4 regions of the Bradyrhizobium lablabi genome follow, and region 1 is predicted to be linked to each of the others. Evidence: predicted binding sites of a transcription regulator. Region 1 holds the regulator's gene; each other region holds the start of a gene.
The links. Region 1 encodes PhoB, which activates phosphate uptake and scavenging genes when phosphate is short. Its sites were predicted from a motif close to TGTCATNNANCTGTCAT; they were not measured.
Positions count from the first base shown of each region.

Region 2: B5526_RS24770 (acetoacetate decarboxylase) is a predicted target of PhoB. The motif match lies at 2,397-2,413, and genes of this name have one in related genera.
Region 3: ugpB (sn-glycerol-3-phosphate ABC transporter substrate-binding protein UgpB) is a predicted target of PhoB. The motif match lies at 2,910-2,926, and genes of this name have one in related genera.
Region 4: B5526_RS30185 (UDP-2,3-diacylglucosamine diphosphatase) is a predicted target of PhoB. The motif match lies at 2,246-2,262, and genes of this name have one in related genera.

Region 1 covers NZ_LT670844.1:4,820,072-4,824,867, reverse strand. Annotated here, with positions in the region: gene argF (ornithine carbamoyltransferase) at 1-258, opposite strand, end outside; gene B5526_RS22415 (aspartate aminotransferase family protein) at 255-1,466, opposite strand; gene B5526_RS22410 (GcrA family cell cycle regulator) at 1,913-2,422, shown strand; gene phoB (phosphate regulon transcriptional regulator PhoB) at 2,646-3,350, opposite strand; gene phoU (phosphate signaling complex protein PhoU) at 3,528-4,244, opposite strand; gene pstB (phosphate ABC transporter ATP-binding protein PstB) at 4,255-4,796, opposite strand, start outside.
Region 2 covers NZ_LT670844.1:5,303,590-5,308,385, reverse strand. Annotated here, with positions in the region: gene B5526_RS24775 (homospermidine synthase) at 1-1,376, shown strand, start outside; gene B5526_RS24770 (acetoacetate decarboxylase) at 1,566-2,306, opposite strand; gene B5526_RS38480 (hypothetical protein) at 2,495-2,827, opposite strand; gene B5526_RS24760 (WD40 repeat domain-containing protein) at 3,017-4,036, opposite strand; gene B5526_RS24755 (CobW family GTP-binding protein) at 4,036-4,796, opposite strand, start outside.
Region 3 covers NZ_LT670844.1:3,978,760-3,983,555, forward strand. Annotated here, with positions in the region: gene B5526_RS18470 (GIY-YIG nuclease family protein) at 77-316, shown strand; gene B5526_RS18475 (MarR family winged helix-turn-helix transcriptional regulator) at 337-795, opposite strand; gene B5526_RS18480 (organic hydroperoxide resistance protein) at 961-1,386, shown strand; gene B5526_RS18485 (CaiB/BaiF CoA transferase family protein) at 1,583-2,788, shown strand; gene ugpB (sn-glycerol-3-phosphate ABC transporter substrate-binding protein UgpB) at 2,982-4,295, shown strand; gene ugpA (sn-glycerol-3-phosphate ABC transporter permease UgpA) at 4,352-4,796, shown strand, end outside.
Region 4 covers NZ_LT670844.1:6,544,702-6,549,497, forward strand. Annotated here, with positions in the region: gene B5526_RS38040 (hypothetical protein) at 1-124, shown strand, start outside; gene B5526_RS30170 (LssY C-terminal domain-containing protein) at 132-941, shown strand; gene B5526_RS30175 (hypothetical protein) at 978-1,742, shown strand; gene B5526_RS30185 (UDP-2,3-diacylglucosamine diphosphatase) at 2,285-3,097, shown strand; gene B5526_RS30190 (glycosyltransferase family 4 protein) at 3,097-4,152, shown strand; gene B5526_RS30195 (threonine/serine dehydratase) at 4,214-4,796, shown strand, end outside.

The sequences.
Region 1 (4,796 bases):
CATCTCCGCGCCCGTCAGCATGATCGATTCACCGCCGAGCTGGCGCATGCCGACGTCGAACGACACCCGCGTCCGGGTCGAGGGCTTTTCGAAGATCATCGCCAGCGTCTTGCCTTCGAGCGGCTTCTTGGTCTTCGCGCCACCGTTTTTTTGCGCCTTCAGCTTCGCCTTCATGGCGAGGCTTAACTCGAGCATGTTGCGCAATTCCTTGGTCGGAATCTCGTTGAGATCGAGAAAGTGCCGCAGCGCCTTGCTCATTGCCCCGCCGCCTGCTTCAACCGACTGTCGGCAAATTTGGCGCAGGCGTGCTCGAGACATGCCACCGATTCCTCGATCTCCGCCTCGGTGACGATCAAGGGCGGCAGGAACCGCACCACGTTCTCGCCGGCGCCGACCGTGAGCAGCTTTTGCTCGCGCAGCGCGGCCACCAGATCGGTGGACGGCACCACCGCCTTCAGCCCGATCAACAGGCCCTCGCCGCGCACTTCACTGAGCACGCCCGGATAGCGGTCGACCACGGAGGCCAGCTTCTGCTTGAGCAGGAGCGACATCTTCTGCACGTGATCGAAGAAGCCGGGCTTCAGCATCACGTCGAGCACCGCATTGGCGGCGGCGACCGCGAGCGGATTGCCGCCGAAGGTCGAGCCGTGCGAGCCCGGCGTCATGCCGGAGGCGGCTTCCGCGGTCGCAAGACACGCGCCGATCGGAAAGCCGCCGCCGAGCGCCTTTGCCAATGACATCACGTCCGGCGTTACGCCGATGCGCTTATAGGCAAACAGATCGCCGGTGCGGCCTACGCCGGTCTGTACCTCGTCAAACACCAGCAGCAGGCCATTGTCGTCGCAGAGCTGGCGCAACGCCTTGAAGAAGGCGTGCGGCGCGGCGCGCACGCCGCCTTCGCCCTGCAGCGGCTCGATCAAGATGCCCGCGGTGTGCGGACCGGTCGCCTTCTTCACCGCGTCGAGATCGCCGAGCGTCACCTGATCGAAGCCGTCCATCGGCGGCCCAAAGCCCTCGAGATATTTCGGCGAGCCGGTCGCGGCCAATGTCGCCAGCGTCCGTCCGTGAAACGCTGAGTCGAAGGTGATGATGCGATAGCGCTCGGGATGGCCTTTGGCGGCGTGAAATTTGCGCGTGACCTTGATCGCGCACTCCATCGCCTCCGCGCCGGAATTGGCGAAGAACACGAAATCCGCAAAGCTCTGTTCGCACAGCCGCGCGGCGAGCCGCTCGCCGTCCGGGCTCTTGAACAGGTTCGACATGTGCCAGAGTTTTGTCGCCTGCTCCTGGAGTGCTGCGACCAGATGCGGGTGGCAATGGCCGAGCGCGTTGACCGCGACGCCGCTCGTGAAATCGAGATAGCGCTCGCCATTGGTGGCGGTCAGCCAACACCCTTCGCCGCGCTCGAAACCGAGATCGGCCCTGGCGAAAACGGGAAGCAGATGCGACGTGGCGCTCTGGGTCATGGCAATCACTTGAAAGTTAGGCCCGGCCGCGGTGCGCGCATTGGCGCGATCGCATCGACCGCCAGACGGAAAACAAAACGTGCCGCCTTTTCGGGGCGGCACGTGGCAAGCATTCTATGCCCGCGGCGAACTGTGTCAACCGGTCGCCCCCGTATTCTTCCGGTGTCGCGGAAAGGGCGCATTGCAATGCTTAGCTGACGGAACATGTGGACGCACCCACGCGGACTCTTGCGCCGGAGTCACGCCATATTGTAGCTTCTGGGACGTCGGGTACGACATCTCGTGCGGCAGTTCTGATCCTAAGTCCTAAGTGTTCGGCGTACACGTTCGGGCGCGCTTTCCGCGCCCGGCGAGGGCTAAGGGATTCTGCCGGCTGGGATTTTTGACAGATTGGCACCGCAGCGCTGCCCCAAGATCGGCCGGCGCGACGCGAAGGAAAGAGTGCGATGACGGTATTGACCTGGTCTGACGATCGCGTCGAGCAACTGAAGAAACTCTGGGAGTCCGGGCTTTCGGCCAGCCAGATTGCCGCCGAGCTTGGAAATGTGACGCGCAATGCCGTGATCGGCAAAGTGCACCGGCTGGGGCTTTCCGGCCGCGCCAAGAGCCCCGCCTCGGCGGCGCCGCGTCCGCGCAAAGCCCGCCCCGCCCAGCACATGATGCGGGTAGCGCGTCCGGTCTCGCGCGGCAACACGGCGCTGGCGCATGCGTTCGAGGTCGAGCTCGAGGCCGATCCGATCGCCTTCGACAACGTGGTGCCGATCAGCCAGCGGCTGTCGCTGCTGGAATTGAACGAGGCCACCTGCCACTGGCCGATCGGCGACCCGGCCAGCGCGGAATTCTTCTTCTGCGGCGGCAAGGCGCTCTCGAGCCTGCCCTATTGCGCGCACCACTCGCGGATCGCCTATCAGCCGGCAGGCGACCGCCGCCGCCAGCCGCCGAAGCCGGCGCGGTAAAGGGCGCGTGCAGACAACGCGCTAAGTCTGCTCCCTCGCCCCGCCCTTGCGGGGAGAGGGTTGGGGTGAGGGGCTCTATCGTCGTCTTCGAACGTTCGTGATGAATGAAGCGCCGTGCCTCGCCCCTCACCCGAAATTCCCGCTCCGCGCGAATTTCGACCTCTCCCCGTAAAGAACGGGGAGAGGTAAGGAAGTCGCCGCTGGCGACAGCATGCGAGGCCGCTTACTCCGCCGCTTTCGCGAACCGGTCATCCAGCGCGTAGCCGGCGCCGCGGACGGTGCGGATCGGGTCCTGCTCGCGGCCGGGGTTGAGCAGTTTGCGCAAGCGCCCGATATGCACGTCGACGGTGCGCTCGTCGATATAGATGTCGCGGCCCCAGACTGAATCGAGCAATTGCTCGCGGCTGAACACCCTCCCCGGATGCTCGAGGAAGAATTCCAGGAGGCGATACTCGGTCGGGCCGAGATCGATCGGCCGGCCCGAGCGGGCGACGCGGCGTTTCTCGCGGTCGAGCTCGATGTCGCCGTAACTTAACACGGTGGCGAGCCGTTCGGGGCTGGCGCGGCGCAACAGGCCCTTCACCCGCGCCAATAATTCCGGCACCGAAAACGGCTTGACGATGTAATCGTCGGCGCCGGTGGCAAGCCCCCGGACCCGTTCGCTTTCCTCCCCGCGCGCGGTCAGCATGATGATCGGCAGCGACCGCGTCTCCGGCCGCGCCCGCAAGCGGCGGCACAATTCGATGCCGGACAGGCCCGGCAGCATCCAATCGAGCACGATCAGGTCGGGAACGCGTTCCTTCAGCCTGGTGTCGGCATCGTCGCCACGGCCGACTGTCTCTACATCATAGCCTTCGGCGTCGAGGTTGTAACGCAACAGCGTGGTCAGAGCTTCCTCGTCTTCCACCACCAGAATGCGCGCGCTCATTATGCCCAGCCTTCTCTTTTGTTTGACGCGTTTTGTTCACGTGCTCAAAAAACGCTTCGTTTGGTTTGACGCGTTTTCTTCACGCTAACCAGATGCACTTCGCTCGAAAACGCTACTCTTGGTTTGACGCGTTTTCTTCACGCGAACCGGATCTAGTTCGCTCGAAAACGCTGCGTTCTAATTTCCAGGTACTGTCGTGGCAAAGGTCGTCATGTCGCCCTTCGGGCGCTTGTCGAGGATCTGCTGACCCTCGATCATGTAGAACACGGTTTCCGCGATATTGGTGGCGTGATCGCCGATCCGCTCGATGTTCTTGGCGCAGAACATCAGATGGATGCAGAACGAGATGTTGCGCGGATCTTCCATCATGTAGGTCAGGAGCTCGCGGAACAGCGAGGTGCAGATGGCGTCGACTTCCTCGTCGCCCTTCCACACCGACATCGCCGCGGGCAGATCGTGCGCCGCATAGGCGTCGAGCACGGATTTGACCTGCGACTGCACCAGGTCGGTCATGTGCTCGAGCCCGCGGATCAGTTTGAGCGGCTGGAAATCGCTCTCCAGCGCGGCGACCCGCTTGCCCATGTTCTTGGCGAGGTCGCCGATCCGCTCGAGATCGGTCGCGACCCGCATCGCGCCGACGATCTCGCGCAAATCGACCGCCATCGGCTGGCGCCGCGCGATCGTCAGTACCGCGCGTTCCTCGATCACCCGCTGCAGGTTGTCGATTTCGGCGTCGGCGGCGACGACGCGTTGGCCGAGCGCGACGTCGCGGCGGATCAGCGCATCGACGGATTCGACGATCATGCGCTCGGCAAGTCCGCCCATCTCCGCGACCAGCCGGGTCAATTCCTGCAGGTCGCTGTCGAACGCCTTGGCGGTATGTTCAGAAGCCATATTGCTCTCCTCAGCCGAACCGGCCGGTGATGTAGTCCTGGGTGCGTCGATCGCTGGGCGAGGTGAAGATCTTGTTGGTCTCGTCGAACTCGATCAGCTCGCCGAGATACATGAACGCGGTCTTGTCGGAGACGCGCGCGGCCTGCTGCATGTTGTGGGTGACGATAGCGATCGTGTAATCTTCCGCCAGTTCCTGGATCAGTTCCTCGACCTTGGCGGTCGAGATCGGATCGAGCGCCGAGCAGGGCTCGTCGAACAGGATCACCTCGGGCCGCACCGCAACGGTGCGGGCGATGCAAAGCCGCTGCTGCTGGCCGCCGGACAGGCTTAAGCCCGAGGCGTTCAGCTTGTCCTTGACCTCGTTCCACAAAGCGCCGCCGCGCAGCGCCTTTTCGACCCGGCCATCCATCTCGGATTTTGATATTTTCTCGTAGAGGCGGATGCCGAAGGCGATGTTCTCATAGATCGTCATCGGAAACGGCGTCGGCTTCTGGAACACCATGCCGACGCGGGCGCGCAACAGATTGAGGTCGAGCTTGGAATCCAGGATAT
Region 2 (4,796 bases), 480 kb from region 1:
GCTTCGGCTCGATCGGCAAGGGCACGCTGCCGCTGATCGAACGGCATTTCGCCTATGACAAATCCCGCTTTGTCATCATCGATCCGCACGAGGATGGCGAACTCGCCAAGCAGCACGGCGTGCGTTTCATCAAGCAGGCGGTGACAAAAGACAATTATCGCGAAACCTTGGTGCCGCTATTGACCCAGGGCGGCGGCCAGGGCTTTTGCGTCAATCTGTCGGTCGACACCTCCTCGGTCGATATCATGACGCTGTGCCGGGAGATCGGCGCGCTCTATATCGACACAGTGATCGAGCCGTGGCTCGGCTTCTATTTCGACAAGAATATCGGGACCGAGAAGCGCTCCAATTACGCGCTGCGCGAGACCCTGCTCGCGGCCAAGCACAAGAGCCCGGGCGGGCCGACCGCGGTCTCCACCTGCGGCGCCAATCCGGGCATGGTGTCCTGGTTCGTCAAGCAGGCGCTGCTCGACATCGCGCGCGACACCAATACGCCCTTCAACGAGCCGAAGAGCCGCGAAGGCTGGGGCGAGCTCGCCCACAAGCTCGGCGTCAAGGGCATCCATATCGCCGAACGCGACACCCAGCGCGCGAAGAAACCGAAGCCGATGAACGTGTTCGTCAACACCTGGTCGGTTGAAGGCTTCGTGTCCGAAGGCATGCAGCCGGCCGAACTCGGCTGGGGCACGCATGAAACATGGATGCCGGACAATGGCCGAACCCATGAGTACGGCTGCGGCGCGGCGATCTATCTGCTGCAGGCCGGTGCCAACACCCGCGTGCGCTCATGGTGTCCAACGCCGGGCGCACAATATGGCTTCCTCGTTACCCACAATGAGTCGATCTCGATCGCCGATTATTTCACGGTGCGCGACGGCGGCAAGGTGATTTACCGCCCGACCTGCCACTACGCCTATCATCCAACAAACGACGCGGTGTTATCGGTGCACGAACTGTTCGGCGCCGCCGGCAAAATGCAGCTGTCGTGGCGAATCCTCACCGAGAACGAAATCGAGGACGGCATCGACGAACTCGGCGTGCTGCTCTACGGCCACGCCAAGAACGCCTATTGGTACGGCTCGCAGTTGTCCGTCGAGGAAACCCGCAAACTCGCGCCGTACCAGAACGCCACCGGCATGCAGGTGTCGTCGGCGGTGCTGGCCGGCATGGTCTGGGCGCTGGAAAATCCGAATGAAGGCATCGTCGAGGCCGACGAAATGGATTTCCACCGCTGCCTCGAAATCCAGCGGCCGTATCTCGGCCCGGTAAAGGGCTTTTACACCGACTGGACCCCGCTCACCGACCGGCCGGGATTGTTCCCGGAAGACATTGACGAAAGCGATCCGTGGCAGTTTCGGAACGTGCTGGTTAGGTAGAGGCGAACAACGCCCCTCACCGTCATGCCCGGCCGTAGCAGTCTGCCTCGCGCAGACTGCGTAAACTTGTCTGCGATGCCGGGCATCCACGTCTTTCTTGCTTGCGGCCAAGACGTGGATGGCCGGGACAAGCCCGGCCATGACGAACGTGAAAGATTTTGCTCGCCGCGGCTGTCCGGCGCGCGCAGCTCACTTCTTCATATAATCGAACGCCACGCTCCCCAGCCCGAGCGTGAGGTCGGCCTTGAAATGCAGCGCGGAGATCACTTCGCGCACCGGCAGTTTGGCTACGTCGCAGAGCGCGTGGGGAAACAGGCCGAGGGCTGAGGGGCCGGTCCATGATTCTTTCAGGGTGATGTCCTCGAGGTTGAAGCGCACCAATTCGCAGATCCGTGGGGATCCGTCGACATGCGGGATGATCTTGAGGATGAAATTCGGTGCCTTCATGCTTTTGAGCACGGCGTCATGATCGGCGGGGCGGTGCTTGTAGCCCATGGTGGCGGAGGCGCAGAGCACCGAGCCGTAATGCAGCGTCCCGACCAGCACATCGCTCTCGACTTCGATTTTCGGCCTCGCAAGTTTCTTTGGAAATCCCCAGAGCTCGCGGCCGCCAGCGATCGGCCCTTCGTCGTCCAGATACATCGCATGGGTATAGGCACCGTCCTCGCCGTTGAGGCGGACCGGGATCACCTGCCCGGTTTCGGTGTAGTCGCCGAAGCCCGTAGAGTCGGGCATGCGGATGAATTCATATTTGACGACGGAGTCGGTGATCTCGAGCGGCTCCGGCACCACGGCGGCGAGCGCTTCCGGATCGGTGCGGTAGGTGATGACGAAATATTCGCGGTTGAAGAACCGGTAGGGACCGGGCGGAAACGCCGGATTGGTCAGCGGCATCGAATAGGCGGTTTTCCTGACATCCTCGATCTTCATTGCCTGCCTCTTGTGTTGCCGCGCGGAACGCGATTATGCGGCAGCTGGCGGCAACAATCGAGGCCGGAAAATCGGCAGCGGCGGTCTCCCTGTCACAGGCCCGTCATTCCGGGGCATCGCGCAGCGATGAGCCCGGAATCTCGAGATTCCGGGTTCGATGCTTCGCATCGCCCCGGAATGACGGTGGGTTATTTCTGCGGAATTGGCGGCGCCATCTTTTCCGCCGGCGCCGGTGGCAGCGTGCGCCTGGTGCCGTCCTTTTGCGCCTGCGGATCGGGGCGGGCGGGCTCGGGCGCCGGCGTGGTCGGGCGCTCGCCGCCGGGCTTTGATTCCGCGGGCGGGGTATTCGAGGGCGAAGGCGCGGGCGAGGATTGCAAGGGCGGCGTCGCCTGCGCGAGCTGCCGATCGCCGGCTGCAATCTGGACCAAGGAAAGAGCTGCTAGCGCTAGCCCCGCCACGACCAACGCGGACGCGAGCAGCATGTCTTGCCTGTAAGCGCGCTTTGCTTCGTCCGAAGACATCTCGTTCACCGCAAATCACCTCGGAGATCAACGGACGTTGGAACCCATTGTTCCCCAGGGAACCGGCAAACGCAACCAAGTCCGGCCGCTAGAGCGTGATGACTTTTCTTCGAATCGTCATCCCGCTCTATCTGTTTGTCTGAGCATGATCTTTTCGGAAAACCGGTACCCACTTTTCCGGATCATGCTTTAGAGGTCCAACAGGCCGGCCTCGCCGTCCTCGAGGGCAAACGCCAATAGCGTCCCCCTGGCGTTCCAGGCCAGCCCCGAAACCGCCGCGGTGCCGCGCCGGCGCACCAGGATTTCGGCGCCGTCGGTGATGCGCACCATCAAAATGGTGCCGTCGCTATAGCCGGTCGCAAGAACGTCCTGCTTCGGATGGCAGGCGACGGCGGAGACGCGCGCCTGCAGCGGGGCCAGCATCGCCGGCTCCTTGCCCATCGGGCCGTCCTTGCTGGCAAACGGCCACATGATCACGGCATCGGCGCCTGAGGTCGCAAGCGCCTTGCCGCCGGCGCTCCACGACATCGAGCGGACGCGGCCGGGATAGCCGGTCATACGCATGTGCCGGCTGTCCGCAAGCCGCCAGCCGTGCAGCGCCGGCTCGTGCATCGCGGTGACCAGGAATTTGTTGTCCGGGCTGAAGGTGACGGCAAGATGCGAGCCGGCCCATTCCAGGATTTCCGGCTTTGCCGCCATATTGGGAAACCAGAGCGTCACGCCGTTATAATGCGCGACCGCGAGCCGCAGCCCCTTCGGCGCAAACGCAAGCCCGCCGACGGTGGAGGCCACGTCGAGCGATTTTTCTTCGCCCTTGCCGCTGCGGATAAAGGCGGTCTTGCCGGCCGACCACGCCACCGCGCCATCACCATGCAGCGCGACATTATCGATCCAGCGCCGCTTTGGGTCAGTCGCCAGCAGCGCGACCTCGCCGTTGGCATCGAGTGCGACGAGCTTGCCGTCATCGCCGCCCATGACGATGCGATCGCCATCGGACGTTGCGCACAAAATGCCGCCGCTATGGACGGCGACCGGCGACACCTCGCCGGCGCCGGTCACCAGGAAGACGTTTTCCTCGGCGCCGACAAAGGCCGCGCGCTCGCCGAGGAAATAGACCGAGGTCACGGGTGCGCCGATCGCGACCGGGCGCACCTTGTCGGTGACGGAAGCGATGGAGGCCGATTGATCGGGTGGATCGAACTCTTTCATCACGTGGTGATACAGCGCTCAAAACCGTCGCGGATGATCTGCTCGGGCAATTCGCGGCCGATGAAGACGAGGCGGCTCTCGCGCGGCTCGCCGTCCTTCCATTTCCGCTGGTGATCGCCTTCCAGCATCATGTGCACGCCCTGGAAGACATAGCGGTCATCATCGTCGCTGAAGGCGAGGATGCCTTTCGAACGCAGGATCTTCTGGCCCTCGTTGGCGACGAGGTCCTGCAGCCAGGGCATGAATTTGGTGGCGTCGAGCGGCTTGTCGGTCCGCAGCGACAGCGATTGCATCTCCTCGTCGTGATAGTGCTTCAGGCCGCCGTGGCTGTGGCCGTGATCATGGCCGTGATGGTGATCATGGTCGTGATCGTCGCCGGCTTCGAGGAATTCCGGTTCGATTTCGAGAATACGGTCGAGATCGAACGCGCCGCGCTCCAGCACGTCCGACAGCGCGACCTTGCAGCGCTCGGTGCGGTGCAGCTTTGCATAGGGGTTGATGCCGCGGATGCGCGCCTCGACTTCGGCGAGTTCCGGCTTTGTCACGAGATCGGTCTTGTTCAGCACGATGACGTCGGCGAACGCGATCTGGTTCTTGGCTTCAGGCGCGTCCTTCAGACGATCGCTCAGCCATTTCGCGTCGGCAACCGTCACGACCGCGTCGAGCCTTGCGTTCCTCTGCACGTCCTCGTCGACGAAAAAGGTCTGCGCGACCGGCGCCGGATCGGCAAGGCCGGTGGTTTCGACGATGATGGCGTCGA
Region 3 (4,796 bases), 840 kb from region 1:
GAAGACGGGCTGGCGACGTCACCTAGTTCCACCTATGCTTGTTCCGCCCGGGTCTTCGGCTTCGCGTGAGACGCAGATGTGGTACGTCTACATCATCCGCAGCGTAGATTTTCCGGACCAAGAGTATACCGGAGCAACCGCCGATCTGAAGCGGCGAATCCCGGAACACAACGCCGGCAAATCCGCGCACACGGCAAAATTCAAGCCTTGGAAACTGGTTTGGTACTGCGCTTTCCCGGATAAATACAAAGCACTGGCATTCGAGAAATATCTCAAATCCCACTCCGGCCGGGCATTCGCGAAGAAGCGGCTCTGACGTTCAACCACCCCGCCCCCCTACTCCCCAATCACCGCATTCAGCCGGTCCCTCAGCGCGACCAGCTCGTTCTTCATCGCCGACAATTCGCCGACCGAGCAGTCCGACGCCGCGAGGATCGCCTGAGGCACCGCCCTAGCTTTTTCCCGAAGCGCCTGGCCGCGGGAGGTGAGCGCGATCAGCACTTGCCGCTCGTCTTCGGTGCTGCGCGTACGCTTGATCAGTTCGGCTGCCTCCAGCCGCTTCAGCAGGGGCGTAAGCGTGCCGGAATCCAGAAACAGCCGTTCACCGATGTCCTTCACAGAGAGGCCGTCGCGCTCCCACAGCACCAGCATCACAAGATATTGCGGATAGGTCAGCCCGAGCCGGTCAAGTAACGGCTTATAGACCCGGTTGAACGCATGCGCGGTGGAGTAGATCGCGAAACAGAGCTGATTGCCGAGCAAGAGCGGCAAATCCGTCGCGTGTTTCCTGGCCATTCGCAACCTCGTCAAATCACAAGCTTACCGGTTCATTGTGGGGTCGGAACCACCCACAATCAATTGTTACCAATTAAATTGCGTGCCGTTCTCTTTTCTATATTGCGCAAAATTAAATTGTGTGCAATATAAATAGCACCGAAACCGCAACAGGGAGAACCCCCCATGTCAGTCAACGTGCTCTATAAGACCAGCGCCAAGGCGACCGGCGGCCGTGACGGCCACGCCGCTACGCTCGATGGAACGTTCGACGTCAAACTCGCAACCCCGAAGGAACTGGGTGGCGGCGGCGGCGCCGGCAACAATCCCGAACAGCTTTTCGCCGCCGGATATGCGGCCTGCTTCATCGGCGCGATGAAGTTTGTCGCCTCGCAAGGCGGCCCGAAGGTGCCGGCCGACGCGGCGGTGACCACCACAGTCGGCATCGGTCCGCGCGCGGCCGGCGGTTTTGGCCTGGATATCGATCTCGCCGTCTCCCTCCCCGGGGTTCCGCGCGCGGAGGCTGAGACTCTGGTGGAGAAAGCGCACCAGGTATGCCCCTATTCCAACGCCACCCGTGGCAACGTCGATGTGCGCCTGAAGATTGTGTAAGGACGGCTGGCCCGCCGCGACAATTGGCGGGCCATTCGCCCAAAGGTTCGGTCAACGACCGGCGCGACGCAGCTCGACGTCGGTGCCGGCATACGCCCACGCGTGCGAAGGCATTGCTGCCGCCCCCGAACCTCGCTAGCTCTGGAAACCGAACGCTCCTCTTATTCCAATTTCCCTTTGAGCGAAGGTTGTTTCCATGACTTCCAGAACCGTCCCCGGCGCGATGGCCGGATTGCGTGTGATCGATCTGACGCGGGTCCTCGGCGGACCCTATTGCACGCAGATCCTCGCCGACCACGGCGCCGACGTGATCAAGGTCGAGCCGCCCGCCGGCGACGAGGTGCGCGACTGGGGACCGCCGTTCCACGGCGAAGACGCGGCCTATTTCGTCGGCATCAACCGCAACAAGCGCTCGATCGGGCTCGACCTCGCTTCCGTTGGCGGGCGCGCCGTGCTGATGAAGCTGTTGGAGCGCGCCGACGTCCTGATCGAGAATTTCAAGCCGGGCACGCTCGACAAATGGGGCATCGGCAACGATGTGCTGCGCGAAAAATTCCCAAAACTCGTGCACTGCCGGATTTCCGGCTTCGGCGGCGACGGCCCGCGCGGAGGCAATCCGGGCTATGATGCCATCATTCAGGCCATGACCGGCATGATCGCCGCGACCGGCTCGCCGCAATCGGGTCCGATGCGGATCGGCGTGCCGCTGGTCGATATCTCCACCGGGCTTTACGCGGCGATCGGCATTTTGATGGCGCTGTCGGAGCGCCAACGATCCGGCCTCGGGCAGTTTCTCGAAACCACGCTGTACGAAACCGGCCTAGCCATCATGCATCCGCACGCGGCGAATTACTTTATGCACGGCAAGCCGCCAAGCCTCACCGGCAACGAGCATCCGAATCTCGTTCCTTACGCGATCTTCCCGACCAAGACCGACAACATTTTTATTGGCGTCGGCAATGACGGCACCTTCAGAAAACTCTGCAAGGAGATCGGCAAGCCCGAACTCGCCGGCGATCGGCGCTTTGCCCGCAACAAGGACCGCATCGCCAACCGCGACGCGCTGCGCGCCGAGCTTGCCGCGGTGTTCAGCCTCTACGACGCCGAGCCGCTCTGCGATCGCCTGCTCGCCGCGGGCCTTCCGGCCGGACCGGTGCAGAGGATCGACCAGGCGCTGACCAGCGCCCACACCGTCCATCGCGGTGATGTCGTCGAGAAGGACTGGTACAAGGGGGTTGCCTCCCCGATCCGTCTCGAACGCACCAAGCCAAGCCTGCGCAACGTCCCACCGAAATTCAGCGAGCACACGCGCGAGGTGCTGACGGAATTCGGATTTTTGACAAGCGAGATCGATGCGCTGGTAGCCCAAGGCGTGGTCTGCGGCCCCGAGCGCAAGCGCTAGTTGCCTTAACCCGGATGCCGTGCAGTGCGCTGCACCGCATCCGGGACACCCGACCCCGCATCAGTCCATTTTAGCGCTTCCCTTGGCCGGCGCTTCCCCCGTACCATCCCCTTGTCTACACAGTCATTTGCCCGTCATCCGTCGCTGTTAACGCGCATACTGGGGAATGACGGTCCATTCAGGAGGGGGTTTTATGCTGCTTCGACATTTCGGCCTTGGCACTACGCTCGCGGCCACGCTTGCGCTCGCTACTCCAGCCCATGCCGTGACCGAGATTCAGTGGTGGCATGCGATGACCGGCCCGAACAACGACGTCGTGGTCAAGCTCGCCAATGATTTCAACGCGTCGCAAAGCGACTACAAGATCGTGCCGACCTTCAAGGGCGGCTACGCCGATGTGCTCAACGCCGGGATCGCGGCATTCCGGGCCGGCAATGCGCCCGGCATCATGCAGGTGTTCGAAGTCGGGACTGCGACCATGATGGCGGCCAAGGGCGCCATCAAACCGGTTTCCGAACTGATGAAGGAGCAGGGCGAGAGTTTTGACCCCAAATCCTATCTGCCGGCGATCACCGGTTACTACTCGACCTCGAAGGGCGACATGCTGTCGTTTCCTTTCAACTCGTCGAGCATGGTGCTCTGGGTCAACCTCGACGCGCTGAAGAAGGCCGAGATCGCCGAGCCGCCGAAGACCTGGCCGGAGCTGTTCGCCGACGCCAAGAAATTGCATGCGACGAGCCCGACCTGCGGCTTTTCCGGATCCTGGATCACCTGGGGACTGATCGAGCAATTCTCCGCCTGGCATAACGTGCCGATCGGCAGCAAGGCCAACGGGCTCGATGGCTTTGAGACCGTGCTCGAATTCAACAACCCGCTGGAGACCAAGCTGCTCGAAAGCCTCGTCGATCTGCAGAAGGACAAGAGCTACGACTATTCGGGACGCACCAACACCGGCGAAGGCCGTTTCACGTCCGGTGAATGTCCGATCTACATGACTTCCTCGGCGTTTTATCCAAACGTCAAGGCCAACGCCAAGTTCGCCTACACCGCTGTGCCGATGCCGTATTTCCCTGATGTCAACGGCGCGCCGCAGAATTCCATCATCGGCGGCGCCTCGTTGTGGGTGATGGGCGGCAAGACGCCCGAAGAATACAAGGGAATCGCAAAATTCTTCACCTTCCTGTCGGACACCGACCGCCAAGTCTATCTGCACGAGGTTTCCGGCTATCTGCCGATCACCAAGGCGGCTTACGAAAAAACCAAGGCCTCGGGCTTCTATGAAAAGAATCCGATCCTCGAAGTCCCGCTCAAGGAATTGACCAACAAGCCGCCGACCGAGAATTCGCGCGGCCTTCGCTTTGGCGGCATGGTGCAGATGCGCGACGTCTGGTCGGAGGAAATCGAGGCGGCGCTCGCCGGCAAGAAGTCGGCGAAGGAAGCCCTCGACGCCGCGGTGTCGCGCGGCAACCAGATGCTTCGGCAGTTTGAGCGCACCGCCGCCAAATAGCAGCGGCGAGGACCGCGGCAGGGCTCGACCTGTCGCGGTCCATCAAGCGAGGCATCATGGAACCCCGGGCGATCTTCTCAGGCAAGCTGCTGCCCTATCTTCTGATCCTGCCGCAGCTTGCGGTCTCGCTGATCTTTTTCTATTGGCCGGCGCTGCAGGCCTTGCAGCAATCGTTCCTGGTGCAGGACGCCTTCGGGCTCTCGACCGAATTCGTCTGGTTCGAGAATTATGTAGCTCTACTGAAAACGCCCGAATACTACCACGCGATCGGCGTCACCTTCGTGTTTTCGGCGCTGGTGGCGTTCTTCTCGCTCACGCTCGGCCTTTTGCTCGCGACGATGGCGAACAACAACATCCGCGGCGTCCAGATCTATCGCACCTTCCTCATTATTCCCTATGCGGTGGCGCCGGCGGTTGCCAGCGTGCTCTTCATCTTCATGTTCCAGCCCGGCCTCGGCATGATCGCGCGCGCCCTGCAGCGCAACGGCATCGACTGGAATC
Region 4 (4,796 bases), 1.7 Mb from region 1:
CGAAGAGCGGTTGAAATCCAAATTTTCAGCAAATTTGGCCCGCGCCAAACGGCTTGATGCCCAAGGTGATCGCTTAGGTTGCCAGCGCGCGCTTACCGCAGCTAAACGAATGTATATCCTGTAGAACCCAAATGAACTTCTTTCCGCGAGGACGTAAGCGGCAGGGTCTCACGATCATCGCTACACTCGTCATTTTGTATGTCGTTCTCAGTTACCTTGTTTTACCCGCGACATGGGCGCGTATTGAGCACGAACCCGGGCTTGTAAAGCATACAATGCTGACCGCGACGGCGCAGGGTATCCCGGGAGGTCCTATTAATGTTGGCCTGGTAGGAACTCGTGAGGATTTGGTTCGCGCATTTCATGCCGCGGGCTGGTACCCCGCCGACCCCATCACATTGCGGACCAGCGTGGAGATCATCGGGAGCGTACTGCTCGACCGACCTTACAAAAGTGCGCCGGTCAGTCCGCTGTTTTACGAGGGGCGACGTGAGGATTTGGCGTTCGAAAAGCCACATGGCGGGAGCGCCGATCGCCGCCAACACGTCCGCTTCTGGAAGGTCCTTGAAAGCGGAATTGATGGCGGTCCCGTTTGGCTCGGCTCTGCGACTTTCGACAGCGGGGTCACTTTAAGCCGCGACACGGGCCAGGTTACTCATCGCATCGCGGCCAATATTGATGAAGAGCGAGACCGATTGATCGCAGAATTGAACGATGCCCACATGGTGACAAGCATTTATCAAATGAAGGGGATCGGTCCCACCTTAAATGGGCGAAACGGTGAAGGCGATCCTTACTATACGGACGGAGAAATATGGGTGGCGCGACTCGTCAGCGGCGGCAAAGAAGCTGAAAAGCTTGCTGAAATGCTGCCGGCACCCGCACTCATTCAAATGAAAGACACCGCGTTTTCCTGGGGATCGCGAATAGGATGGCACTGACCGCGCGGATCGCCGCGTTCGCGAGTGAGTGGAGTCATGGAAAATCTGACGCATTACCCGTTGCTGGTGTTCGCGGCGGCCTTCGTGACGCTGTGGCTCGCTTCAGTCGCGGGCTCGTGGCTGCGCAGGCGCAACCCGAGCGCCGGCGATGAGCGTAATGAGGATCTCGGTGTCATCCTTGCGGCCACCCTGACGCTGCTCGCATTAATCATCGGCTTCAGCTTTTCGATGGCCACCAGTCGCTACGAACAGCGCAAGAATTTCGAGGAAGCCGAAGCCAACGCGATTGGGACCGAAATCTTGCGAGCCGACGTTCTGCCACCTGCGGATGCCGCAAACCTGCGCAAGCTCCTTGGCGACTACCTTGACCAGCGTATCCTGTTCTACATCACTCACGATGATACTCAGCGAACGCGGATCGATGCGCGGACCAGCCAATTGCAGGCTGATCTCTGGGCTGCGGTCCGCGGACCGGCCACCGCACAACCGACGCCGGTTGCGGCGCTGGCGCTCGCTGGCATGAACGACGTGATCAATTCGCAGGGCTACACGCAAGCGGCGTTCTGGAACCGGATTCCGACCGCCGCGTGGTGTCTGATGGCGGCTATCGCGCTGTGTTCCAACGTGCTGTTCGGCTATCGGTCGCGAAACGGCAAGGCTGCGGGAAAGCTTGCTCTCGTGCTGCCGCTTATCGTCTCGATTGCCTTCCTTCTGATCGCCGATATCGATACTCCGCGGCATGGCTTGATCCATGTCAGTCCACAGAACCTGGAAAGCTTGGCGAAGTCGCTTGGACGCTGAAGTTCACCGCGCGAGGGGCGCCACGGTTAGGTGTCCATCGTCGGATGATACGACGATGGACAAGCGCAGGGTCTCGCCGACGGCAAAGCGGCACCTTTCGTCCGCACTTTACGGTGAGAAAAGAAAGGTTGAGCGGCTCCGCGATGGGCCGTTGCGGGTTGAGGGGACGGCTGCAGACGTGATTCAAGCTCCGAAGCCGGCGCCTCGAACCATGCGCGACGAACTCAACGATGATGGATCGTCGACGTCTCGTCCTTGATCCCAGCGCCATGCTCCGGAATGACGATCGATGTCGCTTGGTTGTCGCACGGCGCTGCTATTCGCGCTTTCGACAAGCGGACGATTGAGTCGCGTTGGAACCGGCCTTGGCGAATGAACACTGCCGATCTCGATCCTGCCCAAACAAAGAGCACGGTCTTGAGCTCCGGGAACCGGTTTTCCTTTTCGGTACAAACGCGAAGCGTTTGCCGGCAGACCATGTCCAAACAAAACGTAAAGGGTCCCGTCATCTCGTTGTCACGGGAATCGGCTAGCTGCTCGACATGGGAAGTTACACTATGAGTGACGAGTTGCCGGAACGGCGCTTTCGCACTTTGTTTATCTCCGACGTCCACCTCGGGGCCCGCGGCTCGCAAGCCGAACGATTGCTGGACTTTCTGCGCACCCACGATGCCGACACCATCTATCTGGTCGGCGATATCGTCGATGGCTGGGCGCTGCAATCCAACTGGTACTGGCCGCAATCCCATAACGACTTCGTGCAGAAAATGCTGCGCAAGGCGCGCAAGGGCGCCAAGATCATCTATGTGCCCGGCAATCACGACGAGTTCCTGCGCAACTATTACGGCACCCATTTCGGCGGCATCGATGTCGTCGAAAATACCGTCCATACCGGCGTCGATGGCCGGCGCTACCTCGTCATTCACGGCGATATTTTCGACCTCGTGGTGCAGAACGCGCGCTGGCTCGCCCATCTTGGCGACAAGGCCTATGATTTCGCGATCCAGATGAACCGGCTGGTCAACTTCTTCCGCCGCGCCTTCGGCGTGCCCTATTGGTCGCTGTCGCAATGGGCCAAGCTGAAGGTCAAGAACGCGGTGAACTATATCGGCGCCTTCGAGCAGACGCTCGCCGCCGAGGCGCGCCGGCACAACACCGACGGCGTGATCTGCGGCCATATCCACTACGCCACCATCCGCGATGAGCACGGCATCCGCTACATGAACTGCGGCGACTGGGTGGAAAGCTGCACTGCGCTGGTCGAGCACGAAGACGGCCGGTTCGAGATCATCACCTGGACCGATCCGCTGCGCCGGACGGCGCCTGTTGCCTCGGTCGCCGCGCGTGCCGCCTGATGCATATTCTGGTCGCGACCGATGCGTGGCATCCCCAGGTCAACGGGGTGGTACGGACGCTGACCATGATGGCGGACGCGGCAGAGAGGCTCGGCGTCGAGGTCAGTTTCGTCACCCCGCAATCGTTCCGCACCTTTGGTTTGCCGAGCTACCGGGATTTGCGCGTGGCGCTGCCGACGCCGGCAAAAATCGCGCGATTGATTGAAGACGCCCGGCCCGACAGCATTCACATCGCCACCGAAGGGCCGATCGGGCTGTTGGCGCGGCGCTATTGCCGCAAACATCAAGTGCCGTTCACCACGAGCTTTCATACCCGCTTTCCCGAATATATCTCGGCGCGTTTGCCGATCCCCGAATCCTGGATTTGGGCGGCGCTGCGCGCCTTCCACCGGCCGAGCCAGGCGGTGATGGCGGCGACGCCGGCGCTTTCGAACGAGCTGCGCTCCCGCGGCTTCCGTAATGTGGTGCTGTGGCCACGCGGCGTCGACGCGCGGCTGTTTCATCCGCGCGCCGTCGAGCTCGGCCTGCCGCGCCCGATTTTCCTGTGCGTCGGCCGCGTCGCGGTCGAAAAGAATCTCGAGGCGTTTCTCGATCTCGATTTGCCCGGCACCAAGCTCGTCGTCGGCGACGGACCGGCGCGGGCGTCGCTGCAGCGGCGCTATCCCCACGCGGTGTTTCTAGGCAGCCGGCAGGGCGAAGCGCTGGCGGAGGCCTATGCCGCGGCCGACGTCTTCGTGTTTCCGAGCAAGACCGACACGTTCGGGCTCGTCCTTTTGGAGGCGCTTGCCAGCGGCCTGCCGGTCGCCGCGTTCCCGGTGACCGGGCCCCGCGACGTCATCGGCAACGCGCCGGTCGGCGCGCTGAACGACGATCTCAGGACCGCCTGCCTGTCCGCCCTGCAGATTTCGCCGCAGGCCTGCCTGGAATTTGCCGCGGGGTACACCTGGGAATCCTCGGCCCGGGTCTTTGTCGAAAATATCACCAATATCCGTAACGTCGAACCATCAGGCGAAACGGTGGAATTTGCCGCCGAAACGCCGCGCGTCGTGGCCTGATCACGGCTAAGTTCTCGCAAGCATCTTGCCCGCGCATCCGGGTCCGCGATACAAGTGGCGGATGGCGGATTCCTCCCTTGCCCTGCCGGTCAGTTCCATGGATATCGACGCGGCCGCGCGCGTGCTCGCACCATACGCGGTGCGCACGCCGTTGTTGTCCTCGCCGGTGCTCAATGAGCGTGCGGGAACCAAGGTCTTCCTGAAGCCGGAAATGCTGCAGCGGACCGGGTCGTTCAAGTTCCGCGGCGCCTTCAACAAGCTCTCATCGATCCCCTTAGCCGCGCGCGGCGGCGGCGTCGTCGCGTTCTCCTCCGGCAACCATGCCCAGGGCGTCGCGGCGGCCGCCAAAATCCTCAACATGCAGGCGACCATCGTGATGCCGGCCGATGCGCCACTTTCAAAACGCGAGCGCACCAAGAGCTATGGCGCCGAAGTCGTCTTGTACGATCGCGACCGCGAGGATCGCGAAGCCATCGCCCGCGACATCGCCGCTAAACGCAACGCCACGCTGGTGCGCCCTTACGACGATACTTTTGTCATCGCCGGCCAGGGCACGGTCGGTCGCGAGATCGCCGAGGACATGGCGGCGCTCGGCATCACCCCCGACATCGTGGTGGCGCCGGCTTCCGGCGGCGGCCTGATCG